3 regions of the Hydrogenophaga sp. 5NK40-0174 genome follow, and region 2 is predicted to be linked to each of the others. Evidence: predicted binding sites of a transcription regulator. Region 2 holds the regulator's gene; each other region holds the start of a gene.
What was found. The regulator sigma-54, encoded in region 2, starts transcription at its own class of promoters, with help from an activator protein. The targets are predictions, from matches to a motif close to TGGCANGNAANCTGCTTT.
Positions count from the first base shown of each region.

Region 1: a site for sigma-54 is predicted at 1,450-1,467, ahead of ABWV89_RS16755 (transglutaminase family protein). Genes of this name have one in related genera too.
Region 3: a site for sigma-54 is predicted at 1,717-1,734, ahead of pqqA (pyrroloquinoline quinone precursor peptide PqqA). Genes of this name have one in related genera too.

Region 1 is NZ_BAABWG010000005.1:40,120-43,396, forward strand. It holds gene ABWV89_RS16750 (circularly permuted type 2 ATP-grasp protein) at 1-1,095, opposite strand, end outside; gene ABWV89_RS16755 (transglutaminase family protein) at 1,539-3,277, shown strand, end outside.
Region 2 is NZ_BAABWG010000007.1:19,463-22,739, forward strand. It holds gene ABWV89_RS18080 (THUMP domain-containing class I SAM-dependent RNA methyltransferase) at 1-1,018, opposite strand, end outside; gene rpoN (RNA polymerase factor sigma-54) at 1,098-2,738, opposite strand; gene lptB (LPS export ABC transporter ATP-binding protein) at 2,818-3,277, opposite strand, start outside.
Region 3 is NZ_BAABWG010000001.1:412,323-415,599, forward strand. It holds gene pqqC (pyrroloquinoline-quinone synthase PqqC) at 1-442, opposite strand, end outside; gene pqqB (pyrroloquinoline quinone biosynthesis protein PqqB) at 499-1,416, opposite strand; gene pqqA (pyrroloquinoline quinone precursor peptide PqqA) at 1,547-1,621, opposite strand; gene ABWV89_RS01865 (alpha/beta fold hydrolase) at 1,773-2,849, shown strand; gene ABWV89_RS01870 (MBL fold metallo-hydrolase) at 2,870-3,277, shown strand, end outside.

The DNA.
Region 1 (3,277 bases), on a different contig from region 2:
GGAGAGGATGTACTTCAGGTCTTCAGGTTCACGCCCCTGGTACGTCGGCACATTGCTGAGGATGGGTTTCTGGCCGAGGTAGAAATCAATCATCTTCGGCACATAGGCGTAAATGGACTTGTCATCGGCCACGCCGGTGCCCACCGCGTTGCAGATGGCCACGTTTCCGCTTCGGTACACCCCCAGCAAGCCGGCACATCCCAGGGTGGAATCAGGCATGAAGGCCAACGGATCGATGAAGTTGTCATCCACCCTGCGATAGATCACATCGACGCGGCGAGGGCCACGGGTGGTGCGCATGTAGACGAAATTGTCCCGGACAAAAAGATCCTGCCCTTCCACCAGCTCCACGCCCATCTGCTGCGCCAGAAACGCGTGCTCGAAGTAGGCGCTGTTGTACATGCCAGGGGTGAGCACCACCACGGTCGGCTCCGCCGTGGTGGCCGGGCTGACCGATCGCAGCGTCTCGAGCAGCATGTCCGGGTAGTGGGCCACAGGTGCCACGCGGTTGGCCCCGAAGAGCTCCGGAAACAGCCGCATCATCATGCTGCGGTTCTCCAGCATGTAGCTCACACCACTGGGGACGCGCAAGTTGTCTTCGAGCACAAAGTACTCGCCTTCCCCATCTGCATTGGCCGCGCGCACCAGGTCGATGCCGGCGATGTGGGAATAAATCTGGTGCGGCACGTCCACGCCCATCATCTCCGGACGGAACTGGTTGTTCTGGAAGAGCTGGTCGGCCGGTACGATGCCAGCGCGGATGATCTCCTGGTCGTGATAGACGTCGTGTATGAACCGGTTGAGCGCGGTCACGCGTTGCACCAGTCCCTGCTCGAGCGTCCGCCATTCCTGGACCGGAATGATGCGGGGAATCAGGTCAAACGGGATCAGGCGCTCGGTGCCCGAACCGTCTTCATCTTTCTCGCCGTAGACGGCAAACGTGATGCCCACCCGGCGAAAGATCATCTCGGCTTCTTCCTGGCGGGCAGCGATGACCTCCTCGGACTGCTGTGAGAGCCAATGCGCATAACGCGCATAGTGGGCACGGGTGTCACCGCCATCAGCGGTCATTTCGTCAAAGGCTTTGGGGGTCATTCGCACATTCTCCTGCACTCACTGCCTCGAGCAAGAACTGAGCCAGCACTGCATGGGCGTTTGGAGGATCGCCGTTGGCCATGAAGCCATACCCGCACAGAAAGGAGCTGACACGCCTGCTTCTCAGGCTGCCCATCATGGCACCATTTGGACTCACCTGAAAATACACTATGCCCCGAAATCGGGCATCTTGGCGAACCCGCCACAATAATTGACCTTGAGGCGCACCAAATGACTGGGTTTGCGAAGGTCGGCGCCCACAGTATCCCTGTTTTGGTGTGAGAATGACCTGAAGAACATTGGGCTGTCAGCAACCGTCTTCAGCCTGGACAGCTGATGAAGATACCAATGCTCTGGCTCAGGTCTTGCTTCAGATTTGCAGAGGTCTTCGCCAGCCCGGGAGGCCATTCGACGCCAAGCGTCTCAAGTCAGAATTCGTCATCATGGCCATTCATGTCGCGCTCAGTCACGTCACCCATTACCGGTATGACCGGCCCATCCAGCTCGGCCCGCAAGTCATCCGGCTGAGGCCGGCGCCGCATTGCCGATCAGAGATCCTGTCTTTCTCGCAGAAGGTCGCTCCAGGCGAGCACTTCATCAACTGGCAGCAAGACCCTTTCTCCAACTACCTGTCACGGCTGGTCTTCCCGGCGCCCACCACCGAGTTCAAGGTCAGCGTCGACCTGGTGGTGAAGATGGCGGTGCACAACCCGTTCGACTTCTTTCTCGAAGAAGCGGCAGAGACTTTTCCGTTCGACTATGACGAAGCCTTGCGCAAGGAACTGGCCGCGTACCTGCACGCGGCGCCGCCAACGCCCAGACTGAAGGCCTACCTGGACAAGATAGACCGGACTCCTCTGCGGACGGTGGACAAGCTGGTGCAAATCAACCAGCAACTGCATCAGGACATCGCCTACACCATCCGGATGGAACCCGGCGTCCAGACGCCCGAGCAGACCCTGACACTGGGCAGCGGGTCGTGCCGCGACTCGGGCTGGTTGCTCGTGCAGATGCTGCGCCACCTCGGGCTCGCAGCGCGCTTTGTCTCGGGTTACCTGATACAGCTGGCACCCGACGTGAAATCGGTCGATGGGCCCAGCGGTCCCGAAACGGACTTCACCGACTTGCACGCCTGGTGCGAGGTATTCCTGCCCGGGGCCGGATGGATCGGGCTCGACCCCACCTCGGGACTGCTCGCGGGAGAAGGCCACATTCCGCTGGCCTGCACGCCCCAGCCCTCCAGCGCCGCCCCCATCGAGGGTGCGCTTGACGAATGCGAGGTCAGCTTCAGCCATGACATGCACATCACCCGCATTCACGAGTCTCCGCGGGTGACCAGACCTTACTCGGAAGACCAGTGGGATGCCATCGTCCGGCTCGGACACAAGGTGGACGATGCACTCGAAGCGGGTGACGTGCGACTGACCATGGGCGGAGAACCCACCTACGTCGCCACCAGTGACCGCGACGCGCCCGAATGGAACACGGACGCGTTGGGTCCGACCAAGCGCGGCTACGCCACCGAACTGCTGGACCGCTTGCGCGAACGCTACGGCGCAGGTGGCTTTGTGCACATGGGTCAGGGCAAGTGGTACCCCGGCGAACAATTGCCCCGCTGGGCCCTGTCTGCTTTCTGGCGCACGGACGGGCAGCCCTGCTGGCAAGACCCCTCTTTGCTGGCCGATGAACGTGACCCTGCGCAGTACACACAGGCGGATGCCGAGCGGTTCACCCAGACGCTTGCCCGTCATCTGGGCGTGTCGACCCAGTACATCACCGCAGGATACGAGGACACCTGGTACTTCCTGTGGCGCGAAAGAAGGCTACCTGTCAACGTCGACCCCTTCGACTCCAAACTCGACGACGAGCTCGAGCGCATCCGCCTGCGACGGGTGTTCTCGCAAGGGCTGGACAGCGTGGTGGGCTATGTGCTGCCCCTGCAGGTCCAGGACAAGGGCAAACTGCAAGGGCCGCGCTGGACCACCGGGCCCTGGTTCTTCCGTGACGAGCGCATGTACCTGGTGCCTGGCGACTCGCCCATGGGCTACCGCCTTCCACTGGACTCTCTGCCGTGGGTGTCCGAGGGTGACTATCCCTATCTGATTCAGGTCGACCCGCACAGTGCGCGCGATCCGTTGCCCAGTGGCGTTCCACTGCGCCACCAGCTGGATCCGCACCAGTT
Region 2 (3,277 bases):
TGGTTCGGGCATCCTGACCGGCGGCACCGGCGGCCGCAATGCGTTCGCCATAGGGCGGATTGAGCAGCAACACACCGGGAGTCTCGGTAGGGGGACGGCGTTCCAGTGCATCGCCTCCGCGCAGTTGCACGGCAAATGCCACGCCCGCACGCTCAGCATTGCGCTGTGCAAAGTCGACCATACGGAAAGCCACATCGCTGCCAAACACGATAGGCGAATGCCCGTCCGGCCATTGCCTTCGCGCTTTTGCTGCCTGGTCCTTGAGCGACTGCCACACGTGCTGTTGGCAAGGGATCAGTTTTTCAAAAGCGAATCGCCGCTGCAGGCCTGGCGCAATGTTCAAAGCCATTTGCGCCGCTTCAATGACCACCGTGCCGCTGCCGCAACAAGGGTCGTACAGCGGAGGGATGTCGTCCACCGACTCGGCCGCACGGGCCTGGTCGTCCCACCCCGTCGCAGCGATCATGGCTGCGGCCAGGGTTTCCTTCAGCGGCGCATCGCCCTTGTCTTCTCGCCAGCCCCGCTTGAACAAGGGCTCGCCCGTGGTGTCGATATAGAGCGTCAGCTCGTCAGCCGTCAGGTGGGCGAACACCCGCACATCCGGCCACCTTGTGTCCACGCTGGGTCGTTCGCCGCGCTTGGCGCGAAACCGGTCACAGACGGCATCCTTGATCTTCAGTGCGGCAAAGTTCAGGCTCTTGAGCGGGCTGTGCTGCGCCGTGATCTCAACCTTGAGTGTTTGATCAGGGTCGAACCAGATCTCCCAGGCGACGCTGGAGGCGGCGTCGTACAGGTCCTCTTCTTGCCGGTAGCGCCCGTTCCACAGGCGAACCAGCACGCGCTGAGCCAGGCGGCTGTGAAGATTGAGCAGCATGGCATTGCGCCACGACGTGCGCACCTGCACGCCAGCACGGACCGCGCGAACCGGCTCGTCTGCTCCGACGAGCCGGCGGACCTCGGCTTCAAGAAATGCTTCGACGCCGGCCGCGCAGGGCAGAAAGATGTCCAACTGATTCATGCGATGGATTTGACTGTTCAAGACAAGTCGCGTTCACCCGCGACCTGGGAGCCATAGGGTCCGGTTCAGAAGGCGGAGCTCAAAGCGCCTTGCGTAGATTGGCCGGAGCGATCCGCAACGATTCCCGGTATTTGGCCACGGTTCGGCGCGCACACTCAATACCCTGCTCGCGCAGCATGGCAGAAAGCTGATTGTCGGACAACGGCTTGCTGGGTTCTTCGGAGGCGATGAATTGCTTGAGCAGCGCTCGCACCGCTGTGCTGGACGCGTTGCCTCCCGTTTCCGTTCCCAGGGAAGAGCCAAAGAAGTACTTGAGCTCATAGGTGCCGAATGGCGTGGCCATGTACTTGGCCGTGGTCACACGGCTGATGGTGGACTCATGCAAGCCCAGCTCGTCAGCGATCTCGCGCAAGACCAGAGGGCGCATGGCCAGCTCGCCGTGCATGAAGAAATTGCGCTGCCGCTCGACAATGGCGGTTGAGACACGCAAGATGGTGTCAAAGCGCTGCTGGATGTTCTTGAGGAACCACCGTGCTTCCTGCAACCGCTGTTGCATGGCGGCATAGCCCCCACTGTCGGCATTGGCGTCTTTTGTGCCGCCGCGGCTCTGTCTCATGGCGCCCGCATAGGCATCCTGAACCCGCACCTTGGGCATCACATCAGGGTTGAGCTGCACCTTGAAGCCACGCCCCGACCGACTGACGATCACGTCCGGCACGACCACCATCTGATCGACGTTGACGAAACGCCGTCCGGGCTTGGGCTCCAGGCCGGCAATCAGTGCCAGGGCAGACTTCACCAGTTCTGCTGGCAGGGAACACTGGGCGCTCAGCCGTTTGACGTCCCGCTTGGCGACCAGCTCCAGCGGCTGGTCGCAAAGCTGCAAGGCTGCCTGGGCCTCGGGCGTATTGCGCAATTCCATGATCTGCAGCCGCAGACACTCGCTCAGATCGCGAGCACCCACGCCTGCCGGCTCGAGATGCTGCAACCAGGCCAGGGCCGTGCGCAGCTGCTCTTCAGCCTCCTCCAGCTGCTCCACACCTGGAGGGGGCTCGCCCGCACCGTGTTTGAGGCGCCACCAATCGAGCGCCAGCGACATGAGGTCATCTTCAAGATAGCCGTCGTCGTTGAGCGACTCAATCAGGAAATACAGCGCGGCCTGATCGTCGTCACTCAGACGCATGCAGCGGGCTTGCTGGTGCAGGAAGTCATACAGGGTCTCGTGGGCGCTGGCCAGATCCATGGCGGAGACCTCATCCCCCCCATCGCCGCTTCCGGCGTTGCGCGCTGGCGCATCCCCCCCCCACTCGCCGTCATCGGGCGCCACGTCGACGCTGCCATCCCCTTCCCAGCTCTCCTCCACGGGCGCGTCACCATCGGCACGCAATTCCGCAGCTTCCTCGCGCGCCTCTTGTGCAGTGTCAGAAGTGGATGTGCCATCCTTTGTTGCAGAAGGACCGGCATCGGTCTCAGTGCTCTGGGCGGCGTCGATTTCGACGGCCTGCTCTCCTGAGCTCACCTGCGCATCCGACTGATCGAGCCCGAACTCCTCTCGTTCGGCCGCGTCGTCGGCGCGCTCGAGAAAGGGGTTCTCGTCGAGCATTTGCTCGACTTCCTGCGCCATCTCCAGCGTAGACAACTGCAACAGCCGGATCGACTGCTGCAGTTGAGGGGTCAGCGCCAGATGCTGGGAGACGCGTAGCGAAAGGCCTTGCTTCATGAGCCCCACACCAGCCGCACGCGCAGACCATCGCCAGCGTACAACCGTTGTCGTTGAGCTTGCACACCCGCACCCATGCCTACATCCTGAAGTGCTCGCCCAGGTACACCCGGCGAACATCTGCGTTGTCCACAATTTCCTGCGTTGTCCCGCTGGCAAGGACCTGACCATCCGAGATGATGTAGGCGTGATCACAAATGCCAAGCGTCTCTCGCACGTTGTGGTCCGTGATCAGGACACCGATGCCACGCGACTTGAGGAAGCTGATGATTTGCTGGATCTCGATCACGGCGATGGGATCGATACCGGCAAAAGGCTCGTCGAGCAAGATGAACCGTGGACTGGTGGCCAGGGCTCGCGCGATCTCGACGCGGCGGCGCTCCCCGCCGGAGAGCGCTGGGGCCGGGGAAGCGCGCAAGTGGTCCACCCTCAAATCCTTGAGCAACTGGTCCAGCCGGGCATTGATTTCCAGCTCGGACAAGGGTTGTCCGGCCACATCCACCTGCAACTCCAGAACCGCGCGGACATTTTGCTCGACG
Region 3 (3,277 bases), on a different contig from region 2:
CTGTTGTCGCAAAGTGCACGTAGGCATCGCAGGCAAAGCGCACGGCAGGCGCTACCCGCTCCAATGACCAGAGTTCGTCGCGAGGAATGCCCACTGCTTCGCCGAGCCGCGTCCAGGCTTCAATGCCACCACCGTTGGAACCTTCGAAGTCGCCGTGTCCGTCATGGTCCAGAATGCGATCGATCCACAGGCGGCGCTCGGCACGATCCGGCATGTTGGCCATGATGGCTGCATCCTTTCTCGGGATGCAGATCTGGTAGTAGAAACGATTGGCCACCCAGGTGCGGATTTCGTCCTCTGTGCAGCCACCGCTGTTCATGCGGACATTGAATGGGTGGTGGATGTGATAGGCCTGCCCCTTGTTGCGGAGTTGGGCTTCAAATTCTTCGCGCGTCCAGGGGGCCGCGTTCTCGTCATCGTGTCGGGCTTTGGCAATTTCCATAAGGCCGTTGTCTCTTTGTTCGTCGTTCCGGTGGCTGCCAGCAAAGTTGCAGCCTTTTAAAAGTCGATCTCCATTCCGTCAAAAGCAACTTCGATGCCGTGCTTGGTCAGTTCGGCACGTTCTTGAGAGTCTTCACGCAGGATCGGGTTGGTGTTGTTGATGTGGATGAGGACCTTGCGAATCGATGACGGCAGCTTGTCCAGCTGCTCGATCATGCCGCCAGGGCCACTCTGCGGCAGGTGGCCCATGTCCAACGCAGCCTTTGGAGAGAGGCCGAGCTTCTGCATCTCGTCGTTGGTCCAGAAGGTACCGTCCACCAGAACAATGCTGGCAGATTGCATCAGTGCCAGCAACTCTGGCGTCACTTCGGCCAGGCCGGCGGCGTAGAACACGCGTTGACCTGTCTCGGGGTTGTCGATGATCAGGCCGATGTTGTCGCCTTTGCGGGGGTTGCCGCGGAATGGAGAGTACGGCGGCGGCTTGGAGTCAAGTGCCACTGGCTGTACTTGCAGACCTTGTACGCCGGGTACATCCACGGGCGTACCATCGACAGGCAACTCGTTGATGTCGAGCCCGCAATAGTGAGAGAGCATGCGCGTCAGCGGAAACCCGTCTGACAGGTCCGATCTGACCTCCGGTGTGACCAGCAGTGGCAACCTGGAATTGCGCTCCCGCAGCATGAGCATGCCGGTGACATGATCAATCTGAGCGTCAATGAGCAGCACTGACGCAATGCCACTGTCCCGGATGGAGCGGGCGGGCTGCAATGCTGGTGTCTGCTGTATCTGCTTGAGGATGTCCGGGGATGCGTTGACCAGAAGCCAGTCGTCGCCGTTGACGGAAATGGCGATGGATGACTGGGTGCGGGCCTGGGCGTTGATGGTGCCCTTACGCAGTCCGTCACAGTTGGGGCAATTGCAATTCCATTGCGGAAATCCGCCACCAGCGGACGAACCGAGAACTCTAATGCGCATGTGTGGTCAGCGTCGAAAATCAAAGGGTTGCACAATGGAGTGATCCAGCCGCGTGGAATGACCGGTCACCAGAAAAGAAAAAAGCGCACGTGCAAAGCACTCGTGCGCTTTTTTACCGAACGCTGACGGATCAGCGGTTGGCGATGTACATGGTGATTTCAAAGCCGAAACGCAGATCGGTGAAAGCGGGGGTCGTCCATTGCATAGTGGGTCTCCAGTCTACTTGGTGAGTGGTTTGTATTGGCATGAATAATGTCTGCAAGCTTTGCTGCCACAGGCGATTCAAGCTGCCACCTATGATAAGCAATATCGATGCCATTGGGCGGCAAATACAGGCTTGGTGATTACCCTAGGATATGTCTCAACGCGCTGCAGAACGTCATAACTTGCAATGGCTCGATCGGGCCATTGGTCATTCCATTGCGTACCGGATTCACGGGCCAGAGGGCGCGCCGGACACATGGCTCGCGGTTCACGGTGGTCCGGGTGGAGGCGCCTCCGGCAGCATCCTTCAGCCGTTTGATCTGCGCCGGCAGAGGGTGGTGGTGATTGACCAGCGGGGAGCCGGAAACAGCCGCCCGCGCGGCTCTGTGAGGCAAAACACCACCCAGGCACTGGTGGGAGACATGGAGGCGCTGCGCCAGTCTCTTGGTGTTGCGAGGTGGTCTTTGCTGGCAGGTTCGTGGGGGTCTGTGGTGGCCCTGGCCTATGCGTCAGCCCACCCTGACAAGGTCGACAGTTTGGTGCTTCGAGGCTCATTCGCATTGAGCCGGCGCGAGGTCCGCGGCGTGTTGCTGGGCTTGCGAGACAGGCCGCGCACGCCCCACGTCGGGCAAATTGCCCGGTCGAGCTGGCTGCCAGCACCGGGTGCCCAGTTGGCCTCAGTGTCCCGGTTGCTGCAAAGTGGAGCACTCGGTGTTGCAGCCTTGCACGTGGTGAGACGCTGGAGCCTGGTTGAGCTGGCTCTGGCACGCAAGGGAATTCGACGCAGCATGCGTTCTTCCGCTTTGGCTGCAGATCCGGGTTCGTTGCAGTCTCAGCGACGCTTTGACGCACAACTGGCCAGGCAATGGCGAAGTCAACTGGCCAGGCTGGGCGGTGAGCGCATCACGAAGGCCGACCGCGCTGCCTGGCGCAAGTTTCGCGTTCAGGCTCACTATCTGGGCAGAAGCGGTTACATGAAACCTGCCGACCTGGACAAGGCCGTGATCAGGGCGGCTTCAAGCGGCATTGCTCTGGACTGGGTCCATGGGCGGTTTGATGCGATTTGCCCTCCAGACAACACGCGTCGCTGGCAGGCGATGGCTCAGCGGTGGGCTTCCGTGCACACGGGAGCGGAAATGCAATGGCCGGCGGGAGGACATTTGTCGGTTGAAAAGCCGCTGCTGGAGAGCCTCAGGCATCTCGTGCAGCGGCGAAGGGGTCCAGAATGAAGCGGAATTCCCTGTCATGCATGAGTCACCTGACCAGGCTTGCTTTGCTCACCACCCTGATGTGGCTCTCGGCATGCATGGGCGCCTCGCCACGCCTCGCCAGCGATTGCAGCGCCTACCCCGATGTGCCATGGGTGGCGTTGGGCGAGGGACTCTGGGTATGGCCGCCGGATGCTCCTGCAGAGGTTTCGGCGGAGAACGGCGGCCATGTGGTGACCACCTCCGTGCTGGTGTCACAGGGCGAAGCGATGCTGGTGGACCCCGGTCCCAGTCTTCTTCATGGCTTGCGGGTCAGACAATCGGTTGAGTGTCGGCTGGGCGCTTCCGTTCGCTGGATTGTCAACACACACGCCCACAGCGAAAACGTTCTGGCGAATGTGGCCTTTGCCGACCTGATCGAGTCCGGCAGCTTGCAGATAATGGCCACG